Regions from separate parts of the Polaromonas sp. JS666 genome, predicted to be linked through region 2. Evidence: predicted binding sites of a transcription regulator. Region 2 holds the regulator's gene; the other holds the start of a gene.
What was found. Region 2 encodes HrcA, which represses chaperone genes, less so after heat shock. Its sites were predicted from a motif close to TTAGCACTCNNNNNNNNNGAGTGCTAA; they were not measured.
Positions count from the first base shown of each region.

Region 1 (7,924 bases), 570 kb from region 2:
GGGCATACGGAATCGGAACCTCCTCGCTGCACACGCGCGCCAGCGGGGCATCGAGGTCAAAGAAGGCCTGCTCCATGATGCGCGCCATGACCTCGGCCGCCAGGCTGCCTGAGCGCCAGCCTTCGTCAATGACCACGGCGCGGCGACATTTCCGCACTGAGGCCATCAGGGTGGCATCGTCGAGCGGGCGCAGCACGCGCAGGTCGATGACCTCGGCGGAAATACCCTGCTGCTCCAGTTCCTCCGCCGCCCGCAGTGCCTTGGGCAGGCTGCCGCCGTGGGTGATCAGGCTTACATCCGTGCCCGCGCGGCGCACCCTGGCGCTGCGGATGTCCACACCCGGCCATTCGCCGTCCGGCACCTCGCCTTCCATGTTGTAAAGCTGCGCATGCTCAAATATCACCACCGGGTCCGGGTCGGCCAGCGCAGCCGCAAGCATGCCGCGGGCATCTTCCACTGTCGCTGGCGCCAGCACCGTGAGTCCAGGCACATGGGCATACCAGTTTTCAAAGCTGTTGGAGTGCTGGGCCGCCACCTGGCGCCCGGCACCGGTGGCCATGCGGATCACGATGGGCACGGAAAGCTGACCGCCCGACATGTGGTGCAACATGGCCGCGGTGTTGACGATGGGGTCGAGCGCCAGCAGGCTGAAGTTGACCGTCATGACCTCGACAATCGGACGCATGCCACCGAGCGCCGCGCCGACGCCGGCACCGACAAATCCAAGTTCGGACAGCGGTGTGTCGCGGATACGTTCAGGGCCGAACTCGTCAAGCAGCCCCCGGGACACAGCATAGGTGCCGCCGTAGCGGCCCACGTCCTCGCCCATCAGAAAGACACGCGGGTCGGCGTACAGGGCTTCGCGCAGCGCTTCACGCAGGGCTTCCCGGTATGTGATGGTGCGGCGGGCCATCAGGCTGCTCCCTCCCGTGTATGGACATCGCGCAGCAGGTCTTCAACCGGCTCCCAGGTGCCGGCTTCGGCAAAGGCCGCGGCGGCATCGACCTCTGCCTGCGCCGCCGCATCAAGCACCAGGAACTCGTCCTCCGTCAGGCTGCCCTGCGCCTTCAGGCGCGCGGTGAATGTGTGGATGGGGCCACGCGTCTTCCAGGCTTGCACCTCGGCCTTGTCGCGGTACAGCTCGGGGTCGAACATCGAGTGCGCGCGAAAGCGGTAGGTCTTCAGTTCCACAAACACCGGGCGGCCCTGGCTGCGCACCTGCTGCGCGCTGCGCTGCACAGCGTCAAATACGGCCACCACATCCATGCCGTCAGCCTGCACGGTGGCCATGCCGTACGACGCCGCCTTCATGCACAGATCGGTCTGCGCCTCGGAGCGCGCCAGCGCCGTGCCCATGGCATATAGATTGTTCTCGCAGCAAAACAGTACCGGCAGCTGCCAGAGCGCGGCAAGGTTGGCCGCTTCATGAAAGGCCCCCTCGGCGATCGCACCCTCACCAAAAAAACAGGCGGTGAGTGCCTGGCGCCCCGCCATTTTGTCGGCCAGCGCCAGTCCTGCAGCCAATGGCAGGCCACCACCCACAATCGCATTGCCGCCATAAAAACGGGTCGCACGGTCGAACAAATGCATGGAGCCGCCGCGCCCGCGCGAACAGCCCTCGCGCTTGCCGTACATTTCGGCCATGATGCCGTTCATGGCCAAGCCGCGCAGCAGCGCATGACCGTGCTCGCGGTAGGTAGCCACCACGTTGTCTTGCGGCTGGAGAGCGCGCAGCGCGCCGACAGCCACGGCCTCCTCGCCGATGTACAGATGCAGAAAGCCGCGGATCTTCTGCTCGCCGTAGAGCTGGGCACACTTCTCTTCCATGCGGCGGATGCGCAGCATGCCGGCCAGCACCGCCAGCGCAAAGGCCTTGTCCCAAGGCACCGGGCCACTCGGTGGCGGGGGTACCGGCAGGTGACTCATGCTCCACCCTCCAGCGTCGAGATGTCGCCCTCAGGCAGGCCGAGCTCGCGGGCCTTGAGCAGGCGGCGCATGATCTTGCCGCTGCGCGTGCGCGGCAATACCGGCAGGAAGGCGATCTCTTTGGGCGCGACGGCGGCGCCGAGTCGCTTGCGTGCATGCGCCAGGATGTCCAGGCGAAGCGCCTCATCAGGTGCATGGCCATCCTTGAGCGAAACAAAGGCCTTGACCACTTCGCCCACCACCGGATCGGGCTTGCCAATCACGCCCGCCTCGGCCACGGCCGGGTGCTCCATCAGCACGCTTTCGACCTCGAAGGGACCAATCAGGTGGCCAGCCGACTTGATGACGTCGTCGGCCCGGCCGACGAACCAGTAATAGCCATCGGCATCACGCCGGGCCAGATCACCCGTGAGGTAGAGATCGCCGGCAAAACACCTGCGGTAACGCGCTTCATTGTTCAGGTAGCCGCGAAACATCGAAGGCCAGCCAGCCTTGAGCGCCAGCTCGCCTTCCACATCGGGCGCCTCGATCACGCGCACGCGCGGCGGCTCGCCCTCGGCTTCAAGGCGCTCGACGATGCAGGCCGCGATGCCGGGCAGGGGTCGGCCCATGGAGCCGGGCTTGATGTCAAAGGCCGGCGTGTTGGCAATCATGATGCCGCCGGTCTCGGTTTGCCACCAGTTGTCGTGAATCGGCAGTCCGAACGCCTCCATGCCCCACCAGACCGCCTCGGGATTCAGGGGCTCACCGACACTGGCGACAAAGCGCAGGTCGGGGAAGCGGTGCCGCCTGGCCAGTTCCAGGCCGGACTTCATCAGCATGCGAATGGCCGTGGGCGCCGTGTACCACACCGTGATGCTCTCCTGCTGCAGCAGCGTGTACCAGCGCTCGGCGTCGAACTCCTCGCGGTCGATCAGCGAGGTCACGCCATGCAGCAGCGGCGCGATGATGCCGTAGGACGTGCCGGTGACCCAGCCCGGGTCGGCGGTGCACCAGTAGCGGTCGTCGGGGTGCAGGTCGAGCGCAAAGCGCCCGGTCGCATGGTGCGCCACCACCGCGTCATGGACATGGATCGCGCCCTTGGGCGTGCCCGTGGTGCCGCTGGTGAAATGCAGCAGCGCGGGATCGTCCGGTTTCGTCTCCACCGTGCTGAACCCATCCGACGCGTTGAGCATCAGGGTGGCCAGGTCCAGCGTACCCGGCTCGTTCGTGATACCGCCCTCTTCAGCCACCAGTAGCACATGCCGCAGCGTGGGCATCTGCCCGCGCATGGCCTTGACCTTGCGCTGGTAGAGCAGGTCGGTCGTCACCAGCACCTGGCCAGCGCCGATGTTGATGCGCGTGGCGACTGGCTCGGGGCCGAAGGCCGAGAACATGGGCGTCACCACCGTACCGTTCTTCAGCGCCCCCAGCACCGCGATGTAGAGTTCCGGAATGCGACCGGCCATGACAAACAGGCAGTCGCCCTTGCCGACACCCAGTCCCTGCAGCACGTTCGCAAACCGGCTGGTCTGCCGCGCGAGTTCGCCGTAGCTCAGGTCCAGCGCAGGCGCATGGCGCGCAACAAAACGCAGCGCAATATGGTCGCGCAGCGCACCGGCCGCCTGCCGGTCTACAGCCTCGAAGCCGATATTGAGGCCGCCGCCGGGCAGGCCCGACAAGGCCTGGCGCGCCAAATCCCAGGAAAACCCGCGGCATTCGTCACCGTAGCTGGAAAGATTGGGAGGCACGCGCAGATCGTGCGGAGTTTTCCTGATGACATCAGGTCTTTCCATGGGCACCCCCTTCAACGAGTTGATCCAGCCGTTTAGCAGCTTAGCCCCGCGTGGCAACGCGGCACTTGATCAATCGCAATGAACGGACTGCCCAGTGGTTCCGGTATCCCCTGCACCGGACGGAGGGCTGTTAAACACATTGCAAATGGAGCCCCTCCGCACGGCCCCGCCCTGGCGGGAGAGTTCAGGTGACAAAACTGCACGAAACATCGGTGCCGAGCCTCGTGGAGTGTTGCGCGGGTGTGGCGGGCACGGTTTCCAGGACTCGCAGCGCCGCACGGAATGGCCATGCGCGGCCAGGTTTCCCCTGTGGCGTGCCATCCAGTGTGCGTTGGGACGGCGGCAAGCCTGGCGAACAGGCCTTGACAGAAAATTCCTATTTAAATCAATAGGTTACAAGAACATCGCATCCACCAAAAGTTCAGAGTTAAGTGAGAAAAGTTCAAAGTTAGCCGAGAATCGACATCATTTCACAGCCCTCTTGCAGCTTGCCGCCTTGAAAAGCCCCACAAATGCCTCTATGATTAGCACTCGATGGTATTGAGTGCTAACAAAGCGTATTCAAGCCACCAAGTTAACAAGCACCCACTTCTGTTGGGTGCTTTTTGATTCTCAAAAACCATTGTCCTCAAACAAGGAGCTCTCATGAAACTTCGTCCTTTGCACGACCGCGTGATCGTCAAACGCGTGGAAAACGAAACCAAAACCGCCTCTGGCATCGTCATTCCTGACAGCGCCGCTGAAAAGCCTGATCAGGGCGAAGTCCTGGCCGTGGGCCCAGGCAAGAAAAACGACAAGGGCGATTTGAGCCCTATGGCCGTCAAGATCGGTGACCGCGTGCTGTTTGGCAAATACAGCGGCCAGACCGTCAAGGTCGACGGCGACGAGCTGCTCGTGATGAAAGAAGAAGACCTGTTTGCGGTCGTTGAGAAGTAATTTCTCGGCTCTTTCAATCCCTCATTAACTGAATCTGGAGAATTAAACATGGCAGCAAAAGACGTCATTTTCGGCGGCGAAGCCCGCGCACGCATGGTCGAGGGTGTGAACATCCTGGCCAACGCCGTCAAGGTAACCCTGGGCCCCAAAGGCCGCAACGTGGTGCTCGAGCGCTCCTTCGGCGCCCCCACCGTGACCAAGGACGGTGTGTCCGTTGCTAAAGAAATCGAACTCAAGGACAAGCTGCAGAACATGGGCGCCCAGATGGTCAAGGAAGTCGCTTCCAAGACGTCTGACATCGCAGGTGACGGCACCACGACCGCTACCGTTCTGGCTCAAGCCATTGTTCGCGAAGGCATGAAATATGTCGCCGCCGGCATGAACCCGATGGACCTGAAGCGCGGTATCGACAAGGCCGTCACGGCACTGGTCGAAGAGCTGAAGAAAGCATCGAAAGCCACCACCACCTCCAAAGAAATCGCCCAGGTCGGCTCGATTTCTGCCAACTCTGACGAAGCCATCGGCAAAATCATTGCCGATGCGATGGACAAAGTCGGCAAGGAAGGCGTGATCACCGTGGAAGACGGCAAATCACTCGAAAGCGAACTCGACGTCGTTGAAGGCATGCAGTTTGACCGCGGCTACCTGTCGCCTTACTTCATCAACAACCCTGAAAAGCAGTCGGCGATTCTGGACAACCCGTTTGTTCTGCTCTATGACAAGAAAATCAGCAACATCCGTGACCTGCTGCCTACCCTGGAACAAGTCGCCAAGGCTGGCCGTCCGCTGCTGATCATTGCCGAAGAAGTTGAAGGCGAAGCCCTGGCTACGCTGGTGGTCAACACCCTGCGCGGCATCCTGAAAGTGGTTGCTGTCAAGGCGCCAGGCTTCGGCGATCGCCGCAAAGCCATGCTGGAAGACATCGCCTGCCTGACCGGCGGCAAGGTGATCGCTGAAGAAGTTGGCATGTCGCTCGAAAAAGTGACGCTGGCCGACCTCGGCACGGCCAAGCGCATCGAAGTGGGCAAGGAAAACACCATCATCATCGACGGTGCCGGCGAAGCCAAGGACATCGAAGCCCGCGTCAAGCAGGTTCGCGTGCAGATCGAAGAAGCGACCAGCGACTACGACCGTGAAAAACTGCAAGAGCGCGTGGCCAAGCTGGCCGGCGGTGTTGCCGTGATCAAGGTTGGCGCTGCCACCGAAGTCGAAATGAAAGAAAAGAAAGCCCGCGTCGAAGACGCCCTGCACGCTACCCGCGCTGCCGTGGAAGAAGGCATTGTGGCTGGTGGCGGTGTGGCGCTGCTGCGCGCCAAGCAGGCTGCTGGCGCCATCAAGGGCGACAACGCTGACCAGGAAGCCGGCATCAAGCTGGTGCTGCGCGCCATCGAAGCGCCTCTGCGCGAGATTGTGTACAACGCAGGTGGCGAAGCCTCTGTGGTGGTGAACGCTGTGTTGGCCGGCAAGGGCAACTACGGCTTCAATGCAGCCAACGACACCTACGGCGACATGATCGAAATGGGTATTCTGGATCCCACGAAAGTGACCCGCACGGCCCTGCAGAACGCTGCTTCCGTCGCATCGCTGATGCTGACGACCGAAGCCATGGTGGCCGAGGCTCCGAAAGATGAGTCTGGCGCCGGTGGCGGCATGCCAGGCGGCATGGGTGGAATGGGCGGCATGGGCGATATGGGCATGTAATATCCCGCTGAGCCGGCTCACCCTGGCTCAGACGCCAACAGGCCAAAAGGCCGCGGTGCTTTCGCACCGCGGCCTTTTTTTTGTGCGTGACCCGTCCTGAATAAGGTTGACACTTTTCTATCCAGGAAAAGGCAAGTCAATGGAATCAGGCATTAAACGCAAGCAGGGCGATTACACGCTGGCTTTTAAGCTGTCGGTGGTCGAGCAGGTAGAAAAAGGCGATCTCACGTACAAACAGGCCCAGCACCGCTACGGTATCCAGGGCCGCTCGACGGTGCTGGTGTGGCTGCGCAAGCACGGACGCCAGGCGTGGGGAGGTGCGGCATCATCAAGGCCGACCATGCCGATATCCCCCAAATCACCCCGATCCGCATCAGACGTGCCGCTCACGCCCGAGCAGAAGATCAAAGCGCTCGAAGTGCAGCTTCGCGAGGCGCGCGAGAAGGCCCAACTGTTCGAAGCCGTGCTCGATGTCCTGAAGAAGGACTACGGCGTGCGTGTCGTAAAAAAGCCTTTGGGCAAGTCCTCGCGCAAAAGCTCCTCCCGCAGTTGAGCGTCGCGAAGGCTTGCCGCCACTGGGGCGTCAGCCGCCAGGCCTACTACCAGCAGTTGCAGCATGACCGGCACCGCTGTGAGCGTGCGGACACCGTGATCGAGCTCGTGCGCTCGGTGCGGCTGCGCCAGCCGAGGATAGGCACGCGCAAGCTGCACCACATGCTCAGCCAGCCCCTGGGACAGGCGCAGGCCAGCCTGGGGCGCGATGCGCTGTTTGACGTGCTGCGCCAGGCCCGCCTGCTGGTGGCGCCCAGCAGGGCGTATCACAAGACGACCAACAGCTGCCACCGGTTTCACCGGCACCCGAACCTGCTCAAGGCGGGGCCCCGGCAAGTGCGCCCGAGCGCTGGCGAGCAGGTCTGGGTGGCCGACATCACCTACCTGCCGACCGACCAGGGGTTCGTCTACCTCAGCCTGGTCACGGATGCCTGGTCACGCAAGATCGTCGGGCACCACGTGCATGACAGCCTGCGCACAGAGCAGGTCAGCCAGGCCTTGAAGACGGCGCTCAAGGGCCGGCAGACCAGGCAGGCGCTGGTGCATCACTCGGACCGCGGCATCCAGTACTGCTCGAGCGAGTATCAGGCGATTCACGCGCGCCACGGCATTGTGTGTTCGATGACCGATGGCTACGACTGCTACCAGAATGCGCTGGCCGAGCGCGTCAACGGGATTCTGAAGATGGAGTTCCTGCTTCAAAGACCGGCCGACCTCGATCAGGCCAGAAAAATGGTTCAGCAATCCGTGCATATCTACAACCAGGAAAGACCACACCTATCCCTACAATTGAAAACGCCCGGTGAGGTTCACCGGGCGTCTCTGGCTGGCCTTCACGGCTCAGCTATTTGTGTTTCATAGGTGTCAACCTATGGCAGGACGGGTCAGCGTCCGTGCGCAGAACTTCGGGGTCTGGTTAAAAAGGTACTTGCAGGGCTGCGCCCACCGACCAGCCGCGGATGTCGTTTTGCGACACAGTGGTGCTGTACAGCAGGCTCCATTGCATGCCACCGCCCAGCAGGCCCTTGACGCCC
Region 1 is NC_007948.1:776,312-784,235, reverse strand. It holds gene BPRO_RS03740 (alpha-ketoacid dehydrogenase subunit beta) at 1-913, opposite strand, end outside; gene pdhA (pyruvate dehydrogenase (acetyl-transferring) E1 component subunit alpha) at 913-1,926, opposite strand; gene acsA (acetate--CoA ligase) at 1,923-3,701, opposite strand; gene groES (co-chaperone GroES) at 4,347-4,637, shown strand; gene groL (chaperonin GroEL) at 4,686-6,338, shown strand; one part of gene BPRO_RS03710 (IS3 family transposase) at 6,478-6,840, shown strand; one part of gene BPRO_RS03710 (IS3 family transposase) at 6,843-7,751, shown strand; gene BPRO_RS27900 (autotransporter domain-containing protein) at 7,807-7,924, opposite strand, start outside.
Region 1: a site for HrcA is predicted at 4,226-4,252, ahead of groES (co-chaperone GroES). Genes of this name have one in related genera too.

Region 2 (7,924 bases):
CATAGTCGGCATCCAGCGGCACGCCGCGCTTGAAGGCAAATGACTCAAACACCAGCGTCAGTTGGGGGGCCGGGGCCGCGATCAGTGACTTCACGTAGGCCTGCAACTGCGAGGCGCGGATCATGCTGGTGTCCAGCACGTGGGATTGCTCGCGCATGTCGCCCAGCAGCTCGCGCTCCAGCTCAATGGCATCGACCAGCGCCCTGTGCTGGTCGGCCGTATCGCCGCGCGACAGCGGGTGAAGCCGGCGGGTCTCGGAAAAGCGCCGGACCAGCGTTTCGGTGTTGGCGTCCAGAAACAGGGATTGCACAGTCACGCCCTGCGCCTGCAACTGCCGCAGCTGCTGCGGAACAAGCGGTAATGACGTGGCACTTCGCACATCCATCGCAATGGCCACTTTTCGGGGGCCGTGCTGATGCTCAAGGGCCACAAAGGGCGTCAGCAGTTCCGGTGGCAGGTTGTCCACGCAGTAATAGCCGGCGTCTTCCAGCGCGTGCAGGGCCACGGACTTGCCCGAGCCCGACATGCCGGTGATGAGAACCATTTCCAGTGCCATCACTGGCCCAGCATTTCCTTGGCGTGCGCCAGCGTGGTGCCCGACAGCCGTTCACCACCCAGCATGCGGCCAACCTCCGCCACGCGTTGTTCGCCGTTGACATGGTCCACGGTGCTGACGGTCGCGCCTTTTTCGGTGCGCTTGGCCACCACCAGATGCTGGTCGGCACACGCGGCGACCTGGGGCAGATGGGTCACGGCCATGACCTGCCGGTCCTTGCCCAGCTGCTTCATCAGGCGGCCCACCGTTTCAGCCACGGCGCCGCCCACGCCCGAATCAACCTCGTCAAAGATCAGGGTTTGCGCCTGGCCCAACTGGCTGGTGGTGACGGCAATGGCCAGGGCGATGCGCGACAGCTCGCCGCCTGACGCGACCTTGCCGACCGGGCGGGGGGTGCTGCCGCTGTGGCCCGCCACCAGAAATTCAGCCTGCTCCAGGCCATGCTGGGCGGGCTGCTCCAGCTTGCCGAGTGCGACGTCAAATTTGCCGCCCTGCATGCCCAAGCCCTGCATGGCTTGCGTGATGGCCCTGGCGAGCAGCGGCGCCGCCTTGCCGCGCGCCTTGGACACCTGGCGCGCTTCGTCCATATAAGCCGAGCGGGCAAGGTGCTCATTTTTTTCCAGCTGAACCAGATCCGCCGCTTCATCGAGCCGGTGCAGGTCACTTTGCCAGGAGGCCAGCAATTCGGGCAGCTCGGCAGGCGTGCGTTTGTAGCGCCTGGCCAGGCTGACCCAGAGAGACAGGCGTTCGTCCAGCTCGGCGAGCCGCTGCGGCTCCAGCTCGGCATGCCTTGCATAGCCGTTCAGTGAATGAACGGCATCTTCGACCTGCGCCAATGCGCTGTTCAAAACCTCGACAAGACCTTTGAATTCCGGCTCTATATGTTCCTGATTTTGTAGCGACGAAATGGCGCGGCCAAGCAGCGCTGTGGCGTTGTCGTCGGCCTCCTGCAGTGCGTCGACGGCGGTCTGCACCGCATCGCGCAAGGCCTGGGCATTCGACAGGCGACTGTGCTGGGTGTTGAGCTCGTCCCATTCGTCCACGCCCGGTGCCAGCTTGTCCAGCTCACCGATCTGCCAGGCCAGGCGTTCGCGTTCACGCTGCAGGCTGTCCTGGGCGGCGCGCGCGTCCGCCAGTGTTTTCTGGGCCGTGCGCCACGCTTGCCAGCACTGGGAGAGCTTGACTGTTGACAGGTCCGCATAGGAGTCCAGCAGGCCGCGTACGGCGTCGGGACGCGTCAGGCTTTGCCAAGCGTGCTGGCCGTGTATGTCTACCAGCTGGTCGGCGATTTCCTTGAGCTGGGTGGCGGTCGCCGCGCTGCCATTGATCCAGGCCCGGCTTTTCCCCTGGGAATCAATGGTTCGGCGCAGCAGCAGACTGCCATCGGCCTGGAAGCCGGCCTGCTCCAGCCAGGGCGCCAGGCTGGCGGGGCTGTCAAATTCCGCACTGATCTCGCAGCGCGCAGCGCCTTCACGGACCACGCCGGCATCGGCGCGTGAGCCCAGGGCCAGCTGCAGGGCGTCAATCAATATCGATTTACCGGCCCCGGTTTCACCGGTGAGGACGGTGAATCCGTCCGACAGGTCCAGGTCCAGCGCGTGGACGATCACAAAATCGCGGAGCGAGATGCTTTTAAGACTCATAAAGTTAAATCCGGGGCCAGGTGATCAGCCGGAGCGCTTCAGGCCACGCCTTCATTCCAGTGCAGCTTTTTGCGCAAGGTATCAAAATAACTCCATCCCTTGGGGTGCAGGAAACGCATCTGGTGCTCTGAGCGCCTGACGGTGATCCGGTCGCCGTGCAGCAAGGTGGCCAGCGACTGCATGTCAAAGTTGGCGCTGGCATCCCGGCCCGCCACTATTTCAACGGTAATTTCCCCCGCATCTGACAGCACGATGGGCCTGTTTGACAAGGTATGCGGAGCGATGGGCACCAGCACCCAGCCGGGAATCGAAGGGTGCAGCAAGGGGCCGCCGGCGGAGAGGGCATAGGCGGTCGAGCCGGTGGGAGAGGCAATGATCAGGCCGTCAGCGCGCTGGTTGGCCACAAAGCGGCCATCAACTTCCACACGCAGCTCCACCATGCCAGCCGTTGCGCCGCGATTGACCACGACGTCATTCATGGCCGTTGCGCTGAAGACGCAGCGCCCGTCGCGCACCACCTTGGCCTGCATCATCCAGCGCCGATCTTCCTCAAACTCGCCGCGCAGCATGGGTTTGAGCGTGTCCTGGTAATCCTCAAACGCGATGTCGGTGATGAAGCCGAGCCGGCCCTGGTTGATGCCCACCAGCGGAATGCCGAACTGGGCCAGTAGCCGGCCGATGCCCAGCATGGTTCCGTCGCCGCCAACCACCAGGGCGAGGTCGCACTGGGCGCCTATGCCGGCCGCATCCAGCGTGGGGAATTGCGTCAGGCCGGTGTTGCTGGCGGTGTCCTGCTCAATCGCCACATCGCAGCCCTGTGTGCCCAGAAAGTGTGCAATGTCTTCCAGCGCAGAACGGGACCCCTGGGCGTGGTACTTGCCGATCAGTGCGACATGGCGAAATTGCGATTTCATCGGCAAATTACATCACAACATGGTGATAGAAGCTTCGTAGAATGTCAGTATGCTTGATGATCGTGCCCGGTTGTTGCTCAAGGCGCTGGTGGAGCGCTACATTGCTGATGGTCAGCCGGTCGGGTCGCGCACGCTGTCCAGGGCCTCCGGTCTTGAACTGTCTCCGGCCACCATACGCAATGTCATGAGCGATCTGGAGGAGCTGGGCCTGATTGTCAGCCCGCATACCTCTGCCGGCCGCATCCCAACCGCCCGCGGCTACCGCCTCTTCGTCGACACCATGCTGACCACGCAGCGCGACCAGCTTTCGGCTGGGCACATCACGGCGCCCAGGCTGGCACCCGATCAACCACAGAAGGTGATCAGCAACGCCGCCCACATGCTGTCCAGCCTGTCGCAGTTCGTCGGCGTGGTCATGGCGCCGCGCCGCACGTCGGTGTTCCGGCATATCGAGTTTTTGCGCCTGTCGGAAAAACGGTTTCTTGTGATCATCGTCTCACCGGACGGCGACGTGCAAAACCGCGTCATCTTTACCGAGGCAGACTACACGCAGTCCCAGTTGATCGAAGCCTCCAACTTCCTCAATTCGCACTATGCGGGCATGGCTATTGAAGAAGTGCGGGAGCGCCTGCAAAATGAGGTGGAAGCGCTCAGGGGCGAAATTGCCACGTTGATGCAGGCTGCCGTCCAGGTGAGTTCCGAGGCCATCGAATCGCGCGACGAGGTGGTGGTGTCAGGCGAACGCAATCTGCTGGCCGTCAGCGATTTTTCCAGCGACATGGGCAACCTGCGCAAGCTCTTTGATCTTTTTGAGCAGAAGGCTCAACTGATGCGCCTGCTCGATGTGTCAAGCCGCGCCGAGGGCGTGCGCATTTACATTGGCGGCGAAAGCCAGGTCATTCCCTACCAGGAACTCTCGGTGGTGACGGCACCTTACGAGGTGGACGGCCAGGTCGTGGGAACGCTGGGCGTCATCGGCCCCATGCGCATGCCGTACGAAAAAATGATCCAGATTGTCGATATCACCTCCAAACTGGTCAGCACGGCCCTGAGCCACAGCAAGTAGGCCCTTACAATCTGCCTGTCGATGGGGGGCGTTAGCTCAGTTGGTTAGAGCAGAGGACTCATAATCCTTTGGTCGTTGGTTCAAGTCCAACACGCCCTACCACCCAGAAGTCTTATAAACAAAGGAAAGCCTGCTATTCAATAGATAGCAGGCTTCTTTTTTTCGACTGTCCTGGGTGCACTGGTGTCTGTAAGGTGTCTATTGATCTATGGTCATGCGTGGACACAGGAAACCAGATACCATAGATTCCCCCTAGGATCACACGCACTGGAGGAAGCCATGACTAGCGTCAGATGGGAGACCGTCACCGACGACGGTACCGCAGAGTTTCAGGTCCAATACGGTGGGAAGACAGCGAAGATCAAGCTTGAAGGACTGGACACGACGGGATGGCAGGAAGAACCCGCTCCACCGTGGACGGAGTTCTACCTGAAGTGCTTCAAGGAGCTGTTCGACGCGATCCAAGCCAAGGACACACACTGGACGGATCGCCACCCCGGCGGTAAAGGGTGACCCCGGTCACCAGCGCGGCGTCAACGTTGGCTGCCAGCCTTGCACCCCGGCGTCGGGGAATAGCGCCAGCACTGCCTCACGTCGGCGCTCCAACTCATCCAGGCTGATGGCGTAGACCATGCCATAGCCGGCGCAGTGTGAACATTGGCTGAACGCGTCCGCCAGGCCGGTGCCGTCGCAGCGCGGGCAGGGGTCGGATACGTCGTTGCCGAGAATACGGCGCGTCTCGTCGAGGTAGAGGTACTTTTCCCTGATGCCGCAAAGCAGCATCCGGCGGGTGCGAATGGCGAAGCCGCTGAAAGGCGTTGCACGGTCGGAATAGTGTTGCATGGCTGCACCCCCGTAGGTCCCCCCATCGTGCCAGCGGATCGGCCGGGCGGCAAGAGGTAGGCAGGGCGAGGCCGCTGACGACCCGTGCCGGAAACCACTGACCATTCCACGAAGTTATTCTGCTCAAGACTGAAGACGGAAGTAGCGGAATTAAAACTTCCTGCCCGATACCGGCCGGTCATTCGGGCTGTAATTGTTTTGGTCAGCCATGGAGCGACGATTTCGTACACTGGAGCCCCCGCATTCGACCGGACCTTGGCTAATTCTCCCGAAGGCGGAGGTTGATCCCCCAAATGGGGATGCCGTTCACATTTTTGCGGTGAAGACAAGCAGCCCACTGTTAGAACAATCATTTAACAAAAATTCACGGAGGAACTGTATGAGCCACTGGATCGATAGAGTCCGTCACACTCCTTGCTCTAGCTGGTTTGATTTTTGTCGCCTTTTTGGTGGCGTTTCCCGGGGTAATTGGTTCGGGCTCTTCGGCTGACCGGGTTGGCCAGCAGAAGGTTCTTGAGCCTAAAGCTGATGTCGGGTTGCAAGGGAATGTCAATGCCACTTCGGATAAGAAAAAAGAGGCGCAACCAGAATTCAAAGCAACTGCTGAAGTGGCGAGCAAACCACATACAGAAGCAGAGTTTTATCAAGGCCTTGCAACTAGAGTTTTCCTGTCCATAACCTTTGGCATCTTCGCAGCATACGCCGGACGACAAGCAAGTCGGTTTTTTGAGATGGAGCAAAAGAATAGAAAGTTGGCGCTTGAACTTGAAGCACTTGGCCCATTTATAGAGCCTTTAGATAAGTCGGATAGGGATAAGTTTAGAGTGCAAATTGGAGACCGCTCCTTTGGGGTGCCGGATCATGACGCGTCCAAGCCCAAAGAAGATGATCCGGTAACACTTGCTGGGTGGATCAAATCCAAAGATGGAATAGAGGCCATCACCAATCCGATAAAGGAGGTCTTGAAAGCTCTGAAGATAGGTAACTGAACCGTTCGGTGCAGCACCAGCGATGACGTTACAACAAATTGCGCCTGTGATGCGCTGCGAGACGAGCCAGGTAGCCGTCATGGGCCTTGCGCCTTGCGTCGATGACCTCGGGACGGGCCTGTGAGCGTCCCTGCTCGGCTGAGCCGCCGCGATAAATCTGCAGGGTCTCGGTTCGGGTTTCCTCGACGACTTCCTGGCCGCGCAGGTCGGGAATCGAATAGGTCGGGAACTCGTCCAGCGGCGGGAGTTCGGACGCAGGCTCAGGTTCGGGGGCTTGAGCAGGGGCGGCTTCGATGATGTCCACTGGCGCGGCTGAGCCGGCCTGTTGGCGAGCGATCGCTAGGACATATGAAATTCTCATTGCGACGGCGCGCAAGTCATGGGGCTCGAACGGTGTGCTCTCGGCTTCCTCGGTCTCGCTGCGCGGTGGCGGCACCAGCCTCATCAAGTGCTTGCAGAACTCATCCTCGTGCGCGCGGGCATAGGCAAGGAGCCAGCGGCGCCCGCCCAAGGCTTTATAGACGGCGAGCAGATCACCTTTCACCCGTTCCGTGACGGCGTTGGGTGTACCGACCTGCCGGCCGCCAGTCTTGACCCTGGTCATCGTTCAACCCTCCGGGGGCGGGGCATCCGTGTTGACAAAAACGGATGTGAGGTTGCCGCTGTCGTCGTAGCGAAAGCACACCCGGGTGTGAAGGGTCCGGGGCAGCTGATTGAACCCTGGCACCAAGCACGTCAGGGCCTCGATCAGCGCGCGAGCCTCTAGGAAACAGCCTTCCTGCGTCGAAAATTCGTCGCCTTTGTAGTAAAGCATTTTTTACCTCCGATTAATAGGCGCCGGGCCGTAGCTCGGAAGCCGATGGCTGCCGTCATCCGGCACCCAGCGCGTCATGAGCCCGCTGGCGTCCCTTTGGATTAGCAGACGCTGACCGTTGATGACGATTGCGCGCGCAAGCCCCGCGCCATCCCTTTGGATTGAAACCTCCGGCGCCTTTAACGGAGGGGCTGCGCGGCGCTCCAGGGCGCGTAGGCGGCGTTCGAGGTCGGGTGAAGGGGAATGCACAGGGCGTAGTGGTTGCGCGGCGCGTAGGGCCGCCTGATGGCCGGTGAGGGCCTTCGCGACCTCGGCCTCGACCACCTTCGCGATTTCTTTCCGCAGCGCACCGGCCAGGCCATCGGTCAGGCCATCGGGCGAAGGCCTGGCCTGCTTGGCGACGAGCCGGCGTTCAAGGATTTGAATCACGCCCATGATTAGCTCGACGCCACGCTAACAGTCGCACTGATGGGGCCGGCAAACCCGGTGCTCGTCGAAAGTGACGAGACCCGGTGCCAGGTAACCGCGCTCGAACCCGCAGTGCTGACGCTGGCGTGGACCAACAGGTCGCCAACCCGCAGGCCAATGCACGCGCCGTGTGCCGTGGAGAGGCTGCCCCGGCCGGCACCAGTGAAAAAATTTGGCGCCTCGATCTCGCTGTGGGAATGCGTGCTCTGATACGCGAACACGCCACCGCCGCCCGAAAGATCAAACGACATGATCTGGCGTGCAGGGTTGGATGAACTTGAATAAGCCATGGTGAATCTCCTTATGAATCGTCACGGAGGTGCAGCAGCGCTAAATAACGTGCCTGCATCAGGGGGCTGCGGTTGTAACGGGCGCGGTCAGTGCGCAGAGCGTGTTCTATTTCGGCAATCTCCAGTGCGAGATTGCCACCAGTGGGCATCGGGCCGACCGCTTCGGCATGCAGGGCCTGTATCACGCCCGCATCATTCGCGGCGAGTTTTCCGCCAGGCAGCACTGCGTTTTCGAGCTTCTGGCGCGCCGCTGCAGGCAGGTTTCTCACGTACTGACGCACCAGTGCCAGGCGGGGCTCAAGCTCATGCCCCCAGGCGACGCGTAAAACGTCCATCCCGTC
Region 2 is NC_007948.1:1,344,125-1,352,048, forward strand. It holds gene rapZ (RNase adapter RapZ) at 1-556, opposite strand, end outside; gene recN (DNA repair protein RecN) at 556-2,199, opposite strand; gene BPRO_RS06445 (NAD kinase) at 2,238-3,113, opposite strand; gene hrcA (heat-inducible transcriptional repressor HrcA) at 3,163-4,179, shown strand; tRNA gene BPRO_RS06455 (tRNA-Ile) at 4,205-4,281, shown strand; gene BPRO_RS06460 (hypothetical protein) at 4,459-4,692, shown strand; gene BPRO_RS06465 (hypothetical protein) at 4,699-5,022, opposite strand; gene BPRO_RS29460 (hypothetical protein) at 5,451-6,011, shown strand; gene BPRO_RS06480 (hypothetical protein) at 6,040-6,615, opposite strand; gene BPRO_RS06485 (hypothetical protein) at 6,619-6,825, opposite strand; gene BPRO_RS06490 (hypothetical protein) at 6,829-7,260, opposite strand; gene BPRO_RS06495 (hypothetical protein) at 7,263-7,583, opposite strand; gene BPRO_RS06500 (hypothetical protein) at 7,595-7,924, opposite strand, start outside.